DNA from 3 places in the Paraburkholderia sp. FW306-02-B genome. Region 2 is predicted to be linked to each of the others. Evidence: predicted binding sites of a transcription regulator. Region 2 holds the regulator's gene; each other region holds the start of a gene.
What was found. The regulator sigma-54, encoded in region 2, starts transcription at its own class of promoters, with help from an activator protein. The targets are predictions, from matches to a motif close to TGGCANGNAANCTGCTTT.

Region 1 (7,175 bases), 2.5 Mb from region 2:
CATCGGCTGTGAAGCCCCCGCGTCGTACTGCTTGCCGGAGCGCGCACGCGGTTCGCACGCGCTCCGGCTCACTCCACTCATCCGGCGCGTCGCCCCGACGCCCGCCGGCTTCATTTCGAAAACCCCGGCGCCGCATCGCGCGCCGCCACGCCACCGAGCAGCGAGCGCCACACCGGCCCGTTGCGCTGTTCGGACTGCTCGCCCGGCGTCGACGGCAAGGTCGCACCCTTCGCGAGCGGCGACACCAGATGCGGCGTCACGATGATCACCAGTTCCTTCTCGTTTTGCTGGTAGTTCAATTGCTTGAAGAACGTGCCGATGATCGGCAGATCGCCGAGCAACGGCACCTTCGCGACATTCGACGCGGTCTCGCGGTCGATCAGGCCGCCGATCACGAAACTCTCGCCGTCGCCGAGTTCGACGGTGGTGTCCGCACGCCGCGTGGTGAACGCGGGCACCGATACGCCGCTGATCGTCACGGCATTGGCGAAATCCAGCTGGCTCGCTTCCGGCGCCACTTTCAATGCAATGCGCTGCGGGCTCAACACGGTCGGCGTCAGCGTGAGGCCAACGCCGTAAGGCTTGAATTCGATCGAGGTCGAACCGAGCGCTTGCGGGACCGGAATCGGCACCTCGCCACCCGCGAGGAAGCTGGCGCTCTGGCCGGATAACGCCACCAGCGTCGGTTCGGCCAGCACACGCGCGAGGTTGTTGCTCTCCAACAAGCTCAGGTTCGCGAACAGCCCATGCGTGGCGGAGTTGAACACCAGATTGAACGCCGACGAAATCGGCGTGGTGCCCGTCATTTGCGGCGCCTGACCCGCGGTCGCCGACACCGAGCTCAGCGCCGACGGCGCAAACGAGCCGAACGTAAACCCGTTGTTCTGCTTGAAGAAGTTGAAGCCGACCTCCTTGAGCACCGAGCGGCTGAACTCGACCACCCGCACATCGACTTGCACCACCGCGCGGCTTGCCACCGTCGAGGTGTCGAACACCGAGCCGTCCTTGCCGAGCGAGCCTTCCGCCGCGACCACGGCGCGCTGATGCGACTCCATCGTCGCCGTCGAGCCGGACACCACCGCCGTGCCGCCGAGCACCTTGACGCTCGGCGTATCGGCGCCGAGCAGCGACGCCGCCGCCGCGGTAGTCACGTTGACGGTGTAGGTGAGCGGCGCCTCGCGATCGCGCTCCCACAGCATCAGATTGGTGGTGCCCGCCGCCTTGCCGACCAGCAGTACACCACCGCGCTTCTCGCCTTTGACGATCAGCACGTCGGCCACCGACGGATCGCCGATCGCGACACGCTGCAACGTATGGCCGGTCGCCAGCGGTTGCTGGGCGCCCACCGTCAGTACGATGGTCTGCGAAGGCATCGCCTGGGCCGCCTGGGCCGCTTGAAGCGACTGCCCTTGCTGCGTCCGCTGTGATGGACCGGCGGCGTCAGTCCCTGCCGATACGCCCAGCAAAACCATCCCAAGCCACACCGCCTTCCCGAATACAAGAATCCGTTTTGTCATGTAGTTATGGACGCGTCCGGCCGCCCGCTCCCTGAAACCGCTTATCGGGCGACCGTTTCGGCGCGCCCACCCCGTATCACTTCGATACTGCTCTTTGTACTGGTCGTATTGCCTGCTACGCGCGTAGGCTGCATGTGCGGCAACGGCGGCAGCCGCACGCCGGCACTCGCCGGATTGCCGCTGCCCGACAAGGCGTCGAGCGCCACGCCGGCCGCGGCGCGGGTCGAATCCTGAAGCGGCTCAGCCGAACCGGTGTGGGCGGCCGTCTTCAACACGCCCGGGTAGACCGGCAAGACGCTCTGATCGGCTACTTCGGGATCCTTTGGATTGCGCAGCGCGAAGATCAGGCGGCCCGCGCTTTCGGCCAGCGTCAGCCGGTCCACATCGGCGACCGGCACCGCCAGTACCGCGGTGCGCACCATGCCATTCGGATCGCCCGCGCTGTCGCCGCCGGTAGTCGCGTTGCCGAATGCGAGCACGCGCACTTTCGACATCAACAGACGCGCCTGGGTACGATCGATTTCCGCGCCGCCGCCGGCGGCGCTGCCGTCACGCTTGAGCGTGAAGAACACGTCGACGAAATTGCCTGGCCGCAACCGGTTGCCGACCGCGTTGCCTTCGTCGACTCGCACGGCCAGCGCGCGCTCGCCCGGCTCGACGCGCTCGGCGAGCCCCGACGACAGCTGCGCTTCCAGCACCGGCGACTCGGCGCCGATCTCCGCGTTCGGCACACGGCCGACGAGCTGCGAAGGATCGGTGAACGCGCCGTTCGGATTGATCGGCAGCGACTGCACGCGCAGCGCATCCGCGGTGATCGCCTTGCCTGCCGGCAACGTATGGGTCGCGACCACGACCGGGAAGCTCGCGTGCATCGCGGGCGTGACGGCCACCGGCGCCGGGCGGCGTGACAGCGTCCACGCGAACAGGCCCAGCAGTAGCGCGACGGCGATCAGCACACCGGCAAGAATTTTGGTCAGATTCGGCATGATGACTCGCTGCGTCGGTTGAACGATGCCGTGCCGTACGAGCGTTCGTGCGCGAGTCGATGGACGGAAAAGCTGAGGGCCGGCGCGTGCGTCACTGAATGTTTTCCGGGTTGAGTTGTACGGTGGCGCTGCTCGACAGGGTGTCCGGAATCGTGTAGCTCATAAGCGGCAATGTCGGCACCAGCGGATTGGTTTTGTAGTCGTAGGTCAGCGCGACGTTCACGCACTTCATCGCGTTGCCCGGGCCGCAGTTGGTGGAGGAAGACGCACACTGCGTGGTCTGCACCAGTGACGCGACCATCGCTTTCGCCGCCGTGCAGGCAGCCTGGGCACGATTGTCGAGCGCGCTTTGCAGCGAGGTGTTGCTCTGCCAGTTCAGCGCGGCGCGCGCGCCTTCTTCAGCCGCAAGCGTCAGATTCTGCTGCGCCACCATGACCAGACTGAAGGTGACGATCGCGTACAGAATCGTGAAAAACAGCGGAAACACCAGCACGAATTCAACGGCCGTGGCGCCACGCTGCGTGCGCAACCGGCGCGCACAGGCGCGCTTGAGCGGCGAGCGCGCAGGTTTCGTCGTTAGCGATTTCATCGCAGCGCCCCGGCCGAGCCTTGCAGCACGAGCCATGCGCTTGCCGCTACCGTGAGGCATGCGGCGTACGGCGTGGAGGCTTTGCCGGCCACTTCGAAAGTCGGGCCGCCATGACGGCCGAGGCCCGCAAGCCGCGTGCGCGTGACGATCAACAGCCAGAGCGCATGCACGCCGGCGGCGAGACTGGCGGCCATCCACAGGCCGAGCAGCGCGTGCATGCCGCACCATGCGCCCAGCACCGCGAATACCTTGACGTCGGCCGCGCCCATTGCGCCGAGTGCGAAGAACGGCAACAACGCGGCGAGGCCGATCAGCGCACCGCCTGCCGCCTGTCCCAACGACATACCGAACGGGCCGCATTGAACCAGCGCGCAGCCCAATGCCGCCGCCAGACCGGCAACGACAACTGAATTAGGAATACGCCTGCTACGGCAGTCGCATATAGCGACTACCGCAGCCCAGGCAATAAATAACAAAATACCGACGGAAACATTCATTTCGCACTCGACAGGCAAAGCAACGCCATGTGAATTGCCGTGCAATTCACATTAATCGTTCTGGCAATGCTTTAAAAACCACGAAGCGAGCGAACGGAAGAACGCCGGCCGTTCCGTGGCGTTTGCAGAATGCTTTTTACTAGCTTGCTGCAGGCGCCTTTATCAAAGCTGCCAAGTCACCCAGCACTGTATTCAGGTTGGTACCGATGCTGGTAACCGACGTTGCGATGACAAGCACAACTAACCCCGCAATCAGACCATACTCGATGGCCGTAACGCCCTTGTTATCTCTTAGAAAGCGTTTGGTGAACTTTTTCATTTTAACCCTCGGACTTCATCTATTTCGCTTGTATTCGTGCTGCGTCGGATAACCGGTGCCCTCAGCGTCGCGAACCAGTGGTCTCTCATTTTCTGGTCCTTCTTGTTGCGCCGCAGCAGCCCCTCGCCTCGCAGCCGGTTCAATAAAACGGATACCTCGTGGCTGTCTGTTCGATTGCGCACCTCCCTCGTCAATCCGTGATGCTTCCGGGTTTTATAGCTTATCAATCTTATTTAAGCAATTGTCCGCTGCCTTGAAGCGCTTACTATGTGCATTTTGCGTCGTCACTCAGGTTAGCGGCAGTTCGTGCGTTGCAGCACATAGGACTAACCATAGGTTAGATTCGATACACTAATTATTTGTTTGAACCGAACGTTTCAAGCGCATTTCGTCCCTTCGCCTGTCTTGCGTTACGCCGCTCACCGTAACGGCGCCTGCGGCTCGTTACGTTACGCGGCTCCTCGCCTATGCTCCGCGCATCGATTTTGCGGCGCGTATCTGGTTTGGCAAAAACTCCATCTACTACCCGCAAAGCCATACTGCATTTGGCTTGACGCCTTGTCGCAAGCAAATCTTGTGGATTGATCTGCAGAAATGGCACGCCTCGTGCAGAGGTAGTCACGCAGCGGTATCCAACAACAGATGCGATACGAGGGCGACATGAACATTCAAACGAGCAACAACACGATACGCGCAACCCTGATTGCGGCCAGCGTAGCCGCGATGCTTTCTCTTGGTGCTTGCGGAGGCTCCGGAAGCCTGAGTTCCGGCACCGGCAGCAACGGTAGCGGTAGCGGCGCCGGCGGTGCTCTCTCCACCACTGCCAGCGGCAGCGGCTCGATGGGCTCGGGCGGCTCCGGCACCAGCACCGGCACCAGCACCGGCAGCAGCACCGGCAGCACCGGTTCGGACAGCGGCTCAGGCACTGGAACAGGAACAGGAACAGGAACCGGCTCGACTGCGGTCGCGAACGCGCTTGGCACGGTTGTGGGCAACACCAGCGGCGTAGTCAGCGATGTCGGCTCGACGGTCTCGGGCATCGGCACCGTGATCGGCTCGCAAACTCTCCCGGGCGTGAGCACGCAAACTACCCAATCCGCGGGCGGCATCGTGCAGGAAGTCGGCGCGGCGGTCTCGACGCTCGGCAACGGCGTGTCGCAAGGCCTCGGCCAACTCGGCACCGGCGGCAATGCGGTCGGCACCACGGTCTCGAGCGTGGGCGGCGTGGTCGGTCATGTTGGCGGCGCAGTGACGGATGCCGGCGGCCTCGTGACGAGTCTCGGCAGCGGCCCGCTCGCGCCGCTCGCAGCGATCACCACGCCGCTTGGCGGCGTCGTCAGCACGATCGGCGGCGCGCTCACCAACGGCGGCAGTACGCTCACCACCGCGCTCTCGACGGGCCCGGTCCAGCAAGTCACGCAAACCCTCAGCACCGGCATCACGCCGATCACGTCGATGGTGGCGGCGACCACGCAGACCGTCGGCACCGTCACCGGCATCGGCGCGCCGGTCAACAACCTGCTCACGACGGTCGGCGGCGGACTCGGCAAGGCCGGCGCCCTGTTGAGCGCAACGGGCGGCAACCCGGCCACGGCCGGGCTCGGCCATACCGTCTCCGATACGGGCACGATCGTTTCATCGGTCGGCGGTCTGCTGACCGGCGGCACGGGCGGCAACCCGCTCGCCCCGCTCGCCGCCGCACTGGGCGGCTTGACCGGCGGCACCAGCAGCGGCCCGCTCGCGCCGCTCACCGGCGCGCTCGGCGGTCTGAGCGGCGGTACGTCCAGCAGCGGTCCGTTGGCGCCTGTCACCGGCCTCGTTTCGACCGTCACCGGCGCGCTCGGCAGCGCGACCGGCGCCGTCGGCGGCGCATCGGGCGGCAGCGGTAGCCCGTTGGCACCTGTCACCGGCCTGCTCTCGAGCGTGACGAGCGGTCTGAGCAGCGCAACCGGCGGCAGCAGCAGCCCGCTCGCGCCGGTCACCGGTCTCGTTTCGACCGTCACCGGCGCGCTCGGCGGCGCGACCACCACGGCGGCTGCAACACCGACGGCCACCTCCACCACGAGCACCGCCTCGACCAGTTCGGGCGCCGGTGTGTCGCTGTCGGCCAGCGCCGGCAAAGGCTCGACGAGCAACCTGTTGGCACCGGTGACGTCGCTTGTCGGCGGACTGCTCGGCGGCCTCGGGAAGAAGTAAGCGAAACCATCGAAGCGATCGTAGCAAGCACGAGGCGGAGTGCGGCCCGCCAGCCGCGTCCCGGCTCTGCGTGACTGAACCGCGCCGCTCAGTCACCCGTTGCACCGGCGCGCGGAGACAACCGCACACGACACCGAGAAGACACTGAGGAGCACACATGTCCACCCAACGTTTTTTTATTCTCCATGCAGCATGCGCGACGGTATCGTCGTTGCGCGCGCCGTTGATCGCCGTTGCGGTCGCCGGGTTGCTCGCCGCGTGTGGCGGCGACGGCGTCACCGCGCCACCGAGCGCATCCGGCAGCAGTAGCGCCGGCGGCGGGGGTTCGACCAGCGGCGCCCCGCCCACGACCACGACGTCGGGCACCAGCGGCCTCGGCAGCGTCGCCGCGCAGACCACCAACGACCTCGGCAGTACGATCGCCGCGCAGACCATCCCAGGCCTCAGTCCGCAAGTCACGCAAGGTCTCGGCAACGCAGTGTCGAGCACCGGCGGCACGCTGAACTCGCTGGCCGACGCGGTAAGCAGCGGCGTCGGCCAGATCGGCTCCACCTCCAACCCGGTCGGCTCCACGGTCGCCGGACTCGGCTCGGTGGTCAGCTCGACGAGCGGCGTCGTGCAAGGTCTGAGCACCGCCGTAGGCGGTTTGGGCACCGGCAATCTCGCGCCGCTGTCGCCGCTCACCACGCCGCTTGCGGGCGCGCTATCGACCACCGCGGGTGCCTTGAACGCCGGCGGCGCGACGCTTGGCAACGTGCTGGGCTCCGCGCCCGTGCAACAGGTCACCCAACCGATCAGCACCGCGATCACGCCGATCGTGACGACCGCCGGACTCGTGACGCAAGCCGTCGGCACGCAGACCGGCCTCGGCGCGCCGCTCGGCGGCGTGCTTGCACAAGTCGGCGGCGCGTTGAGTTCGGCTGGCTCGCAAGTCGGCGCTGCGACGCAGAACCCGGTCGGCGCCGACCTCGGCACGCTGGTCGGTTCGCTCGGCAACACCGTGACGAACGCGGGCGGTCTCGTCAATCCGAACGGACCGAACGGCGCGATGCCGATTCCCGGCCTGATTAC
Region 2 (7,175 bases):
GCCCTGCAGACGATCTTTGTGGCGTATCACTTGCCGGTCGAGCTTGTCGATCATCAGATCGATCGCAGCGTAGAGGTCGCTGTCACAGCTCTCGACAAAGATATCTTTACCCTTCAAATGCAGGTTGATTTCAACCTTTTGCCGCTTTTCCTTTTCCTTGTGGTTGTCGACCGAGAGGACCACACTGCCGTCGATGACCTGATCAAAATGTCTTAGCACCCTATCCAGTTTGGTGATCACGTATTCGCGCAACGCAGGCGTTACTTCGAGGTGGTGTCCACTGATCTGCAGATTCATAGTGCTTCTCCAAGCTAGATGCCGCTTGTTCCGCACAATGACGTAGGTCCGGTCGATCGTCGGCTTGCCTGAGTCGCCCCCCGGTGACTGACTTCTGGCAGGTCGCATCGGCCGGCCTGTCCGCCAACTGCGGAGCGGCCGGTAAATGCCCGCCGCGGGAGGCGACGGGCTACAGAGACTTGCGCAGGTTGACTGCCGGAATCTTGAGCGCTTCGCGGTACTTCGCAACGGTACGCCGTGCGACCACGAAGCCCTGTTCCGCCAGCAGTTCGGCTATGCGGCTGTCTGAAAGAGGAGATTTCGGGTTTTCCGCTCCTATCAGTTGCTTGATGAGCGCGCGAATCGCCGTGGAGGAGGCCGCGCCGCCCGTGTCGGTTGAGACGTGTGACCCGAAGAAGTACTTAAATTCAAGCGTCCCGAATGGGGTCAGCATGTATTTACCGGTTGTCACACGCGAGACAGTCGACTCGTGTAGGCCCAGCGTATCAGCAATTTCCCGCAAAACCAAGGGGCGCATGGCAATTTCGCCGTGCACAAAAAAGCTCTTTTGACGTTCGACAATAGCTTGCGCGACCCTCAGGATCGTCTCGAACCGCTGCTGGATATTCTTGATCAGCCAGCGCGCTTCCTGCAGTTGCTGGCGCAACGATCCGCTGCCCGGATCGCCCCGGTTATTGCGCAGAATATTCGCGTAAAGATGGTTGATCCGCAGCTTCGGCACGACTTCCGGGTTCAGTTCCGCCTGCCAGCCCTGTGCCGTTTTGCGCACCATGATGTCCGGCACGACATAGTCCGCTTCCGCCTTGCCGTAGGCCGCGCCGGGAAACGGCTCGAGCGAGCGTATCAACAGATGCGCATCGCGCAGGTCGTCGTCGCTGGCCTTCAGATGTTTGCGCAGGCGCGTGAAATCGCGCGCCGCGAGCAGTTCCAGATGATGGGCAACGATGTCGAGCGCGAGCGTGCGGGTAGGCGAGCCGTCGAGCCTCAGCAGCTGTAGCTTGAGACATTCGGACGCGGAGCGCGCGCCGACACCCGCCGGGTCGAAACTATGCAGCAGCGCGAGTGCGGCGTTCAACTCGTCGAGGTCGACTTCGAGCTCTTCGGGCATGTCGGCCAGCACTTCGTCCAGCGTGGCGGTGAGGTAGCCGTCGTCGTCAAGCGATTCGATCAGGAAGGTGATCAGCGCGCGGTCGCGCTGGCCCGCCTGGGTAACGCGCAATTGCGCCATCAGGTGATCGCGCAGCGAGGTGCTCGATTCGTGGATTTGCAGCGGCGGCAGATCGTCGTCGTCCGACGCGTTGCCGGAGCGGCCGTAGTCGTCGAGATTCCATTGCGACGCGTCGCCGTTACCCTCTCCCGCGAGGCCGTTATATTCGTCGACGCCCTGCGGCTCGCCGTTCTCGGCGCGCTCGCTGCTGCTGGTGGACGAGGACGACGTATTGCCCCCCATCTGGTCGGGCGGCGCCGAGGAGTTGGGCGCCTGGGCGATCAGCGAGCCGTCGGCCGCCACGCGCAGGGGACTCGCGATCCAGTCGTCCTCGTTCTCGAGGAGCGGATTCTGCGAGATCGCCATTGCGACTTCCTGCTGCAGTTCGAGCGTAGACAGCTGAAGCAGCCGGATGGACTGCTGCAGTTGCGGGGTCAGCGCAAGATGCTGCGATAGGCGGAGTTGGAGGCTGGCTTTCATGGCAAGTTGAGATTCATTGTAGAGAGTTTGCCACGACCGCGATACCTTGCGACATTCGCAATAACGCGTGCGCCGGTTTTCGGCAGCGCCGGGCGCGGGACGGCCCAGGTCAAAAGTGCGGATGTGCGGCTGCCGCAAAGGGGCCGGCGGATGATGCGCGTTCGCTCCGCCGGCAATCCTTTGTGTACTTACATGCGGAAGTGTTCGCCCAGATAGACACGCCGCACGCTTTCATTTTCGATGATGTCGCTTGGCGCACCGGCAGCCAGCACGCTGCCGTCGCTGATGATGTATGCGTGATCGCAGATGCCGAGCGTTTCGCGCACGTTGTGGTCGGTGATGAGCACGCCGATATTGCGCTGTTTCAGGAACTTGACGATCTTCTGGATTTCCAGAACCGCTATCGGATCGACACCCGCGAACGGTTCGTCGAGCAGAATGAAACTCGGATTGGTGGCCAGCGCGCGCGCGATTTCAACCCGGCGCCGCTCGCCGCCCGACAGCGACAACGCCGGATTCTCGCGTAGGTGAGCGATCTGCAGTTCGTCGAGCAACGCTTCGGTGCGGCTGGTAATGGCGTCTTTCGAGAGCCGCTTGCCGTTGTCTTCGTGCTGCAATTCCAGCACCGCGCGAATGTTTTCTTCGACGGTGAGCTTGCGGAACACCGAAGCTTCCTGCGGCAGATATGACAAACCCAGCGATGCGCGCTTATGAATCGGCAGCAAGCTGATCGACTTGCCGTCCAGATCGATTTCGCCCGCATCGAGCGGCACGAGGCCGACGATCATATAAAACGAGGTGGTCTTGCCGGCGCCGTTGGGGCCAAGCAGACCGACCACTTCGCCGCTTTTGACGTCGAGCGATACATCTTTGACGACAGTGCGCGAGCCGTAACGTTTTTTCAGGTTACGGACCGCCAGCGAACTGCTGGTGCCGGCCGGCTTGCGATTGGGGAGGGACGCGGAGGTGCTCACTGGTTCGGCGCTCCCTGGATCGTGGTGGACGGCGCGAGCGTGGCCGATGCGCCGTTCAGCGGCGCGGCGCCGCCGTTGCGCGGCGACAGCATGGCGCGCACGCGGCCGTTCGGATTGCCCGGGCCGGCGACATCCTTGCCCGCCTTCGCAGTGTAGAAGTCGCTCTGGCCGTCATACGTGATGACGCTGCCGTGCACCTGGTCCATGACCGTGGACAGGCCTTGCAGGCGTTTCACGGTGGCGTTGGTGGTCAGCGTGGTCAGATCCTGCTTGCCGTCGTAGTCGATGCGGATTGCCGTGCCGTCAATGTATTCGTCGAGGCCTTCGCGTTTCTGGCGGAAATACGACAGATTGCCGCCCGACGAAGTGCCGGTGGCGTACTGATAGCCCTGCGGGTCTTGCGTGACTTCGACGCGATCGGCCTTGATCACGATCGTGCCCTTGGTCGCAACCACGTGGCCGGTGAAGATGTTGACCTGCTTCAGGTCGTCGTAAGTCATGTTGTCCGCTTCGATATTCAGCGGCTTGTCCTTGTCGGCGCGATCCGCGTGCGCAAGCGGCGCGAAGCCGGCGAGCGGCAACGCGACAAAGAGCGCAGCGAGTCCGGCGCGGCACGCGGACAGGGTACGCGAGCGGCCGGTATCAAAACGGGGGAACGATTCGTTCATGCAGTCACGCCTGGAATGGATTACCCGGGTTGCCTGGGCGAGCTGGCGGAGCCTTCGGACGCGGCGATCGCGCCGCGCACGTTGCCGAACAGCTGCATAACCCGGGTGACGTTGTTGTAGTTCATGCCGCTGGCTGTCATCACAGACATGCCGCGCTGAAGTTTAACCGGCTTTTCGGTCTCGATCACATCGTCGTTGACCAGCACCCTGAAATGCTGCGAATCCGCTTGCATCTGCGGATCGCCGTTGCCGGCCACCCGCAGAATGCGCGCGTTGTCGTACAGATCCACGATCGAGGCATCGCCGTTCACCTTGCCGGTGTCGCCGGTCGCGGTGACGATCGGCTTGCCCGGCTGGAAGGCGCGCATGGCCGGCTTGACCAGATCGCTCAGTTCGTCGTCTTCGTAATGGATCAGGTGCGTTGCGGTCAGGCGGTATTGCGTCGAGCCCGACTGGTCGAGTTCGGAAACCGAGAAGTTGTCCGCGAAGTAGTCGGGCGTGTGCTCCTTCGGGCGCGCCACGCCTTCGTTTTGCCGCGGCATGGTGGCTTGCAGCAGCCACCACGTGATGCCGGCGAGCGCCGCCATTGCAACGAGCGGAATCAGTGAGGTCAGGCGGAACTGGTTCATCCGACGAGGCCTCGCTGTTCGCCGCTGCAGGCAGCCGCGAGAAGCGCCTCGTATTTGTGCTGCGCGCGCAGCAACGTGTCGCAGACTTCGCGCGCCGCTCCGTGACCGCCACGCGCTTCGCTCACCCAGTGGGCGCGGGCGATCACTTCAGGATGCGAATTGGCCGGCGCCGCGGCGAAACCGACCTTCAGCATCACGCCGAGATCGACCCAGTCGTCGCCCATGTAGCCGCATTCTTCCGGCGTCATGCCGGTTTGCTTCAGCAGGTCCGCGAACGCTTGGGGTTTGTCTTGCACGCCCTGATAGACATGGGTGATGTGCATTTCCTTCGCCCGCGCCGCGACGATACCCGACTTGCGGCCGGTGATGATCGCCGTTTCGATGCCGGCCTCGCGCAGCAGCTTCATGCCGTGGCCGTCCATCGAGTTGAACGCCTTCATCGTGTCGCCTTCCGCCGTAAACAGCAGGCCGCCGTCGGTCAGCACGCCGTCGACGTCGAAAATCATCAGCTTGACGCGGCTTGCGCGTTCGGTGGCGGTAAGGGGCGCGGCGGCCATCAGATCACCTTCTTCGAGAACAGATCGTGCATGTTGAGTGCGCCGATCAGCTTGCCTGCTTCGTCGACGACCAGCATCTGATTGATCCGGTGGCGCTCCATCAGTTCCACCGCTTCCACGGCGAGTTGGTCCGGGCCGATGGTGCGCGGGCCGGCGGTCATCACCGAGGCGATCGGCAAATCGCGGAAATCGCCGCTGCGTTCGAGCACGCGGCGCAAGTCGCCGTCGGTGAAAATGCCGGCGACGCGCCCTTCGTGATCGATGATCGCCGTCATGCCCATGCGTTTGGCGGTCAACTGGAACAGCGCGTCGCGTACGGTGGCCTCGGGTGTCACCTTCGGCACCTGGTCGCCGGTGCGCATCACGTCGCGTACGTAAGTGAGCAGGCGGCGGCCGAGCGCGCCGCCCGGATGCGAGCGGGCAAAGTCGTCCGAACCGAAACCGCGCGCATCCAGCACGGCGACCGCGAGCGCATCGCCGAGCGCGAGCGCGGCGGTGGTGCTGGCGGTCGGCGCAAGATTCAGCGGACATGCTTCTTTCGACACGCCGGAATTCAGATGCACGTCGGCCAGTTGGGCGAGACTCGAGGACGGCCGACCCGTCATCGCGATCAGTTTTGCGCCCATGCGCTTGATCAGCGGCAGAATGGACACCAGTTCCTCGGTTTCGCCGGAATTCGACAACGCGACGAAGACGTCGTCGGCGGTGATCATGCCGAGGTCGCCGTGACTGGCTTCCGCGGGGTGGACGAAGAATGCCGGTGTGCCGGTGCTGGCGAGCGTGGCCGCCAGCTTGCGGGCCACGTGCCCCGATTTGCCGATGCCGGAAACGACTACGCGTCCACGGCAACCCAGGATGAAATCGACCGCCCCGACGAAACCATCGTCGAGTTGATCGCGAAGCGCGCGCACGGCGTCCGCTTCGATGTCGAGCACGTCACGAGCGAGCGCGAGTGCCCGGTCGCCATTGATTTTCGCTATCATGCGCGGAGTATAGCAAAGGCGCTTGTTCGCCGCGCCGGGCCTGCTGTGCCAAGTCGCTGCCTTTACCGGCCCCTCAACCTTGTCGCACGGCGCTTTGCGTGCGCGGTTCCGCTGACGAACGAGGACGTTTTACCCATGCGTTTTTTCCGATGATTTCCCCGCTCGAAATGACGCTGTTCCTGCTGCTGGCTTCAGTGGTGGGCGTGGTGCTCTTTCGCTTTCTGAATCTTCCGCCGATGCTCGGCTATCTGACGGTCGGCATCGTCGTGGGTCCGCACGCGTTCGGTCTGATTCCCGATTCGGTCGGCGCGCAGAATCTCGCCGAATTCGGCGTCGTGTTCCTGATGTTCTCGATCGGGCTGGAGTTTTCGCTGTCCAAACTGCGCTCGATGCGTACGCTGGTATTCGGCCTCGGCCTGTTGCAGGTGCTCGGCACGATCGCGGTAGCGGTGTCGCTCGGCTTCGCGCTTGAGCGCTGGGTGCACATCACGTGGCAGGCGAGCGTGGCGCTGGGCGGCGCGCTGGCAATGTCGTCGACGGCGATCGTCAGCAAGATGCTTGCGGAGCGGCTCGAAATCGAAACCGAGCACGGCCGCAATATCTTCGGCGTGCTGCTGTTCCAGGATCTGGCGGTGGTGCCGCTGTTGATCGTCATCTCGGCGTTGGGCGGCGATTCGAAAGACCTCGTCAGTGCGCTCGGGGTGGCGGCGATCAAGATCGTCGTGGCGTTGGCGTTGCTGTTGATCGTGGGTCAGCGCTTCATGACGCGCTGGTTCAACGTGGTGGCGCGGCGCCGTTCTCAGGAATTGTTCATTCTCAATCTGCTGCTGGTGACGCTCGGCGCCGCGTTTATCACGGACAAATTCGGCCTCTCGCTGGCGCTCGGCGCGTTTATCGCCGGCATGTTGATCGCCGAAACGCCATACCGGCATCAGGTGGAAGAAGACATCAAGCCGTTTCGGGACGTGCTGCTGGGTTTGTTCTTCGTGACCACCGGCATGCTGCTCAACCCGCGCGTGGTGTGGCAACACCCATTCATCGTGCTCGGCTTCCTGCTCGGGCCGATCCTGCTGAAGGCGGTGATGGTGACGGGGCTCTCGCGCCTCTTCGGCGCGTCGCCGGGCGTCGCGATGCGCACCGGCATCGGCCTCGCGCAAGCCGGCGAATTCGGTTTCGTGCTGCTGAATCTGATTCTCGACAAGCATCTGGTGGACGCAACGCTGCTCCAGGCGATTCTCGCGGCGATGCTGCTGTCGATGCTGGCCGCGCCGTTCCTGATCCAGAACGCAGACCGTATCGTGCTGCGGCTGTCGTCGACTGAATGGATGATGCAATCGTTGCAGATGACGCGTATCGCGACGCAGAGCCTGAAGCAAAGCG
Region 3 (7,175 bases), 270 kb from region 2:
TCGAAGCGATCGATCCATTGCGCGCGGATCTCGGTTTGCCGCCGGGCCAGCCGCTCGAACGTTACGCGCCGGACTTCCGCGCGCAACTGGAAACGCTGATCGAATTGCGCGTGCCGGTGGCGAGCTTCACGTTCGGACTGCTCTCTGAAGACGATGTCACCCGTCTGCACGCAAACGGTCTATATGTAATAGGCACAGCGACGCATGTCGCCGAAGGTTTGGCCTGGCGCGACGCGGGTGCCGACGCCATCGCCGCACAAGGCGCCGAAGCGGGCGCGCATCGCGGCACCTTCATCGGTTCGTTCGAAGAAGCACTGGTCGGCACGATGGCGCTCGTGCCGCAACTCGTCGATGCAACGGGTCTGCCAGTGCTGGCAGCCGGAGGCATCATGGATGGACGTGGCATCGTCGCGGCGCTGGCGCTCGGCGCGCAAGCCGCGATGATGGGCACGGCGTTCCTCACCTGTCAGGAGAGCGCGATACCGCAGGTATGGAAAACCCGCGTGCGCTCGATGCCCGACACCGCGACTAGCGTGACGCGCGCCATCACCGGCCGTCATGCGCGCGGCATACGCAATCCGCTGATGCAGCACTTGACCGAATCAGCGCAAAAGATCGCGCCGTATCCGATGCAAAACGCTTTAACACAGGAGCTGCGTCAAACTGCGAGCCGTGCGGAAAACGCGGACTATCTGTCGCTCTGGTCGGGCCAGGGTGCACCCCTTGGCCGCAAGCGCCGCGAAGGTCTGGGCGCCGCCGAACTGGTCGAGCAACTCGATCGGGAATGGCTTGCGGCGGCGGCGCGGATCGCTGCGCTCAAACGCTGATTCAGCGCGGTTCAGGCGTGGTTCGCGCACAGGTCGTACGCGGTTCGTACGCCGCTTGCGCCTGCCCGCGATGCGCCTGTTTTTTTACGCACAAAGCCTATTCGGACCATTAACGGTTTAACCCGCTAAAACCTTTAGGCCGTCCAGTCAGAGGACCGCCGCACATAGCGGAAACCCGCATGGGCTGGTGCTTTCCAGCCTGTCTGTCGAAGCGGAACCGGCGCTTGTTGGATAAACGCTATTAGTGTTCATCCCACTTCCTCAAAAAAGTCCCACAATTTAATTTGATAGCCTACACTTGCGCGCAAGTACGGTTTGCCGCCTGCCACAAACAGGTTGGCGGACGTGCTGGCCAAGTGCATGAACGATGCAACCGGCGTGGTCGTCCACGGGACTGAGCGACACGTGTAGGGGAAGCGGGGGCACAGGGCGATTACGTTGTTTTTGGGACCGAAACTGGAGACTTACATGAACATCAAGATTCAAAAGCTGTTGCCGATCAGCGCTGCGGCGGTGCTGTTCGCAACGTTGGCAACAACGGCCGCGGCCGACACGGTTGTCAAGATCGGTCACGTGGCACCGCTGACTGGCGGTATCGCTCACCTGGGTAAGGACAACGAAAACGGCGCGCGTCTGGCGGTTGAGGAAATCAACGCCAAGGGCCTGACGATCGGCGGCCAGAAAGTCACGCTGCAACTCGACGCACAAGACGACGCAGCTGACCCGCGTACGGCAACTCAAGTCGCCCAGAAGCTGGTCGACGATAAGGTCGTCGCCGTGGTCGGTCACTTGAATTCGGGCACGTCGATTCCGGCTTCGAAGATCTATAGCGATGCAGGCATCGTGCAGATCTCGCCGTCGGCAACGAACCCGGCTTACACGCAACAGGGCTTCAAGACGACGTACCGCGTTGTGGCGACCGACGCCCAACAAGGTCCGGCACTCGCGAACTACGCTTCCAAGACTCTGAAAGTGAAGAGCGTCGCGATCGTCGACGACTCGACCGCTTACGGTCAAGGTCTCGCCAACGAATTCGAAAAAACCGCCAAGTCGCTGGGCCTGAACGTGATGTCGCATGACGCGACCAACGACAAGGCTGTCGACTTCCGCGCAATTCTGACGAAGATCAAGGGCGAAAACCCGGACGCGATCATGTACGGCGGCATGGACGCCACCGGCGGCCCGTTCGCCAAGCAAGCCAAGCAGCTCGGCCTGCGCGCGAAGGTGCTGGCAGGCGACGGCGTCTGTACCGACAAGCTGGCGGATCTGGCAGGCGACGCAACCGACAACATCGTCTGCTCGGAAGCCGGTATGGCGCTCGAAAAGATGGCTGGCGGCGCAGCGTTCCTCGCCAAGTATCAGAAGCGTTTCGGTCAGCCGATCCAGATCTACGCTCCGTTCACGTATGACGCTGTGTACATCGTCGTCGACGCAATGAAGCGTTCGAACTCGACCGATCCGGCGAAGATCCTGGCATCGATGCCGAGCACGGACTACAAGGGTGTGATCGGTGAAACCACGTTCGATTCGAAGGGCGACCTTCAACACGGCGTGATCTCGCTGTACAACTACAAGTCGGGCAAGAAGACCCTGCTCGACGTAGTGAAGATGTAAAACTGCGTGTCCGGCGACAACTTTGTTTGTCGCCGCTCAAGTGGTTAGAAGGCACGCGCGCCGCATGGCCCGCGTGCCTTTTCTTTTGGTCGGACGCATGCGACGCTGACGGTCTGACGAATACCGCTTGGGAGAACGACGTGAGCTCCGTGAACCGTTCGATCGATGACGGCTGGCGCCGCTGGATTGCCGAGAATCTGCTGCTCGATGCCCCGCCGCCCGCGGTGCACGGCGCGCTGGTCGGGCATGGTTTCGACGCGGCCGAAGCTGCGCGCGAAATCGAAGCCGCGCTCGCGAGTCCCTATCTGCAGGGTGCTGGGCGCCTGCGCAATCGTTTGCGTAAGCGCGACTGGATGTTGTCGGTGCACGGCACGTTGAATCGTTTGCGTGCCTACGGCGATACGGTCGAACGGCGCGAACGTCTAACGCGCGATGAATTCTTTGAGCAGTACTACTTTCAGAACCGGCCGGTCATCATCACCGGTGCTTTCGATTTCTGGCCGGCGCGTACTCAATGGAATTTCGATTACTTTCGCTCGCGTTGCGGCGATTGCGAAGTCGAAGTGCAGTTCGGCCGCGAGTCGGATGCGAACTATGAAATCAATCAGCCCAAGCTCAAGCGGATGATGCGCTTTGCCGATTATGTCGATCTCGTCGAGCGCAGCGGCTCGACCAACGATTTCTATATGACGGCCAATAACACTTCGCACAATCGCGCGGCACTGGCCGCGTTATGGTCAGATGTGCCGATCATCCGCGAATATCTCGATGCCGGTTCGCCCGATACCGGATTCTTCTGGTTCGGACCGGCGGGCACCAGGACGCCGTTTCACCATGATCTGACTAATAACTTCATGGCGCAGGTGATCGGCCGCAAACATATCAAGCTGGTTCCGTTGTCCGATACGCCGCATATGGCGAACTACCTGCATTGTTTTTCGCACGTGGACGGCAGCGCGATCGATTACGCGCGGTTCCCGTCGATGCGCAACGCGCAGTTGATCGAATGCACGCTCGCGCCGGGCGAATTACTGTTTCTGCCGATCGGCTGGTGGCATTACGTCGAAGGGCTCGACGCGTCGGTGACGATGACCTTCACCAATTTTCTGCAGCGTAACGACTTCTCGAGCAATTACGACACGTATCACGAACTATGAAACGGCGAAGCGGAGGGATTCCCGCACCGCCGCATCGGCTTATGTCGTGGCGATCAAAAAACGGCGAGCCGGTTGCCCGGCTCGCCACCCCCCTTCGACGCTTGTATTGCCGTCGTTATTTGCTGTCGTTATTCGTGTTCGTCACCTCTTCGTCGCCAGTCCGCCGAGACCGCCGAGCAAACCGCCGCCCGATGTACCGCCCGCCGGTGCCGCCGTGCCGCTCAGCGCGCCGGTCACGGTGGCAAGGAGACCTGTGATCGGTGCGAGCGGATTGCTGGTCCCGCCGGTGCCGCCCGAGCCCGCGGCTGACCCGAGCGTGCCGGTTAATGACGACACCGCCGAGGTCACCGGTGCGAGCGGATTGCCGGCGCTGCCCGTCGCGCCGCTCAATGCGCCGGTGACTGAACTCACCACGCCGCTCAGCGGTGCAAGCGGACCGCCCGAGCCGCCGGCGCCGCTGCCCAGGCTGCCGGTCAATGTGGTGAGTACGTTGGTCAACGGCGCAAGCGGACTGCCGGAGCCGCTGCCGCCGCTCAGGCCGTCGTTCAAGGTGCCGGGCAACGCAGTGAGAATGCTGGTCAACGGCGCGAGCGGACTACCCGAAGCGCCGCCGCCCGGATTGAGGATGCCGGTGATGCCGCCCAGTGGGTTGCCGCTGCTCGAACCGCCAGCCGTCAGCAGGCCGCCTGCGGATGTGACCGTGTCGCCGACCTTGCTCACAACGTTGCCGAGGTTCTGGCCGATCGGATTGCCGGTGGCGCTGCCGATCTGGCCGCCCGCGCTATTCAGTCCCTGGCCGATAGTCGACAGCAGGCCGTTCAGCGGTGAACCGAGGCCGGTCGTATCGCCGGCGGTTTGGGTCGTCTGCGCGAGTGTGGCGGTGATCGGTGTGATCGCCGTACTCACGGTTTGCGAGACTTGCTGGGTTGGCCCCGTCGTCGGTTGCGAACCGAGTATGGTGCCGAGGCTGCTGACCGCATTGCCGACTGTCGAGACGGTGCTGCCGAGCGGCGTGGTCAGCGGACCGAGCGGCGCGGTGGGGCCGCTGCCGAGACTCGTCACAAGTTGGCCCGCGCTGTTGACGGCCTGGCCGGCGTTATAAACGAGGTTGCCGCTGCTCGCGAGCGTCGTGCCGAGTGGATCGGTGGAATTGCCGAGCTGGCCGAGGCCGTTTGCGGCCCCCGCGCCGAGCGCGGCAACGCCGTTGCCAAGATTCGATACCACGCTGCCGAGCGCGCTGGTGGTCGCCGGGTTTGCTCCCGGGATCGGTGTCAGGCCGATCTGACCGCCGATCGAGGAGACGGTTTGTCCGGTCGCGGTGACGACGTTGCTGGTGTTTTGAACGACGACGCCGATCGGATTGGCGCTGGTGGGCGCTGGCGTTGGCGTTGGCGTTGGCGTGGGCGTGGGCGTGGGCGTTGGCGTGGGTGTTGGCGTCGGCGTTGGTGTCGGCGTAGGCGTGCCGCTGCCTGAACCCGAACCGCTTCCCGCGCCGGTGGCCAGGTTCGGCGTGTGCAACGTGGTCCCGCACCCCGTCAGAATAATCATCGACGTCACGCACATAGCGATCGTCGAGAGTTTGAAATTGTGATTCATGGTCTGCTCCCCCGTAACTTGGAAACTGCTGGGGAGCTAACTGCAAGGCCTATGCCACCAATATCCGCATGATCGGCCAGACGAAGAAATGCATATGGATCAACGGGTTGGCGGTTCAGACGCCGGCGCAAAAAAGCGCCGAAGAAGCCAATGTGGCCCGGAACACCGCCGTGCGCAGGCCGCGCGTAACGTAACGTAAGTCGCCGGGTTTTCGCATGTCGTTAGGTTCGCCGACACACCGGAGGCGCGGTTTTGCCTCAGATTTTCAAACGCCGCAGCACCTTCGGACCGGCAACCGCGATCAGCGCCGAACACACCGCCACCACCGACAAACCGATCGGCAAACTGGTCAACTGCGTCACTGCGCCGATAATCACCGGCCCGAGCAACAGGCCGAAGTACGCCAGCCCCGCGACGTGCGCGAGTCCTTCGGCCGCGTGAATTCCTTTGACGCTCGCCGCCGCCGCGAACAGCACCGGCATCATGTTGGCGAGCCCGAGGCCCATCAGCGTGAAGCCGATCAGCGCGGCAATCGCATTCGGCAGCAGCAGCGCGCCGACCATCCCCGCGCAGGCGAGCGACGCGCTTGCCATCACCAGTTGCGGCGCGCCGAAGCGGGCGCGCACCGCGTCGCCGGCGAAACGCGCCGCCGCCATGCCGCCCGAGAACGCCGCGTATGCCGCGCTGGCGAGTGCCGGCGTCGCCAGCACGACGTCACGCATGTAGACGGTGGCCCAGTCGTACATGGCGCCCTCGGCGATCAGCGCGACCAGCGCCATCGCGCCGAGTGCCCACAACGCCGGCGAGCGCCAGCGGTTGGCGCGCGGCGTGGCGGCGTCCGGGTGGTCGGCGTGCGGCACATGCGGCAGCACGGATGGACAGGCCGCGATCAGCACCAGCGCGCTGACCGCCGCGGCCAGTGCAAGGTGAACCGCCGGCACCATGCCGCGCGACAGCAACGCGCCGCCTACCGCCGCGCCGAACATTCCGCCGACGCTGAACATGCCGTGCAGCGACGACATGATCGGCTTGCCGAGCGCCTTCTCAACGGCGCTGGCTTCCGCGTTCATCGCGACGTCGAGTGTGGCCATGCCCGCGCCGAAGATGGCCAGCACGATCAGCAACAGCCAGTAAGCCGGCACGACCAGAATCAGCGCCGCACACACCGTCATCGCGAGACCGCCCGAGAGACAGGCGCGGCGCGTCCCGACGCGCGCGATCCACGAAGCGTTCGCCGCCATCGCGCCGATCGAGCCGCCCGCCACCGCCAGCAGCGCGAACGACAGCAGCGCCGCGTTCAGATGGAAGCGGTCGCGCACGGTCGGCACATGCACCCCCCACGATGCGTACATCATCCCGGCGATGAAAAACACCGCCATAGTGGCAAAACGGGCGCGCTGGCGCGCGGTGCCGGAAAGATCGCGGTGAGCGGCGGGGAGGGCGGCGAAGCCGGGAGAGCGGTCGGACACTGAAATCTCGTCGAGGGAGAGAACGCCGGAAGAAAGCGCGTTGAAAGCGAATTTCCGATTCTATCGAAGCGTGCCGTCCTCTGCTCGGCGCGCGGTGATCTAGTATTTACGATTATTCGGGGCGGCGTGAGAGGAAAGCGGCACCCGCCCACAATTCGTTCGTTGGTTATTTTGCCGGCCATCCATCGAGGAACGCACACTTGAACATTCCTGCCCACGCCCCATTGCATCTGCTGCATACGGCCGCGGTCGGCACGCTTGCGACCCATGCACGCCAGCCGCAAGGTTTTCCCTACCCGTCGGTGCTGCCGTTCGCACCGGACCCGCGGCACCGTCCGACAATTCTCGTGAGCCGGCTCGCCGAGCATACGCACAACCTGCATGCCGACCCGCGCGCCGGCTTTCTGGCCGTCGACGCGCCGGATGGCGACGTGCAGAGCGGCCAGCGCGTTACCTTGCTCGGCACCTTCGAACCAGTCGACTCGACGCCCGAGGTCGTGGATCGCTATCTG

Region 1: a site for sigma-54 is predicted at 4,504-4,521, ahead of AC3WOG_RS13240 (collagen-like triple helix repeat-containing protein). Genes of this name have one in related genera too.
Region 3: a site for sigma-54 is predicted at 5,234-5,251, ahead of AC3WOG_RS00940 (collagen-like triple helix repeat-containing protein). Genes of this name have one in related genera too.

What each region holds. Positions count from the first base shown of each region.
Region 1 covers NZ_JBYSXZ010000001.1:2,966,809-2,973,983, forward strand. Annotated here, with positions in the region: gene AC3WOG_RS13215 (type II and III secretion system protein family protein) at 111-1,517, opposite strand; gene cpaB (Flp pilus assembly protein CpaB) at 1,559-2,503, opposite strand; gene AC3WOG_RS13225 (TadE/TadG family type IV pilus assembly protein) at 2,595-3,092, opposite strand; gene AC3WOG_RS13230 (A24 family peptidase) at 3,089-3,589, opposite strand; gene AC3WOG_RS13235 (Flp family type IVb pilin) at 3,729-3,908, opposite strand; gene AC3WOG_RS13240 (collagen-like triple helix repeat-containing protein) at 4,569-6,104, shown strand; gene AC3WOG_RS13245 (collagen-like triple helix repeat-containing protein) at 6,262-7,175, shown strand, end outside.
Region 2 covers NZ_JBYSXZ010000001.1:480,655-487,829, forward strand. Annotated here, with positions in the region: gene hpf (ribosome hibernation-promoting factor, HPF/YfiA family) at 1-297, opposite strand, end outside; gene AC3WOG_RS02165 (RNA polymerase factor sigma-54) at 467-1,984, opposite strand; gene lptB (LPS export ABC transporter ATP-binding protein) at 2,173-2,958, opposite strand; gene lptA (lipopolysaccharide transport periplasmic protein LptA) at 2,955-3,626, opposite strand; gene lptC (LPS export ABC transporter periplasmic protein LptC) at 3,647-4,255, opposite strand; gene AC3WOG_RS02185 (KdsC family phosphatase) at 4,252-4,812, opposite strand; gene kdsD (arabinose 5-phosphate isomerase KdsD) at 4,812-5,795, opposite strand; gene AC3WOG_RS02195 (monovalent cation:proton antiporter family protein) at 5,945-7,175, shown strand, end outside.
Region 3 covers NZ_JBYSXZ010000001.1:215,174-222,348, forward strand. Annotated here, with positions in the region: gene AC3WOG_RS00925 (NAD(P)H-dependent flavin oxidoreductase) at 1-827, shown strand, start outside; gene AC3WOG_RS00930 (branched-chain amino acid ABC transporter substrate-binding protein) at 1,296-2,441, shown strand; gene AC3WOG_RS00935 (cupin-like domain-containing protein) at 2,582-3,598, shown strand; gene AC3WOG_RS00940 (collagen-like triple helix repeat-containing protein) at 3,740-5,194, opposite strand; gene AC3WOG_RS00945 (MFS transporter) at 5,452-6,663, opposite strand; gene AC3WOG_RS00950 (HugZ family pyridoxamine 5'-phosphate oxidase) at 6,864-7,175, shown strand, end outside.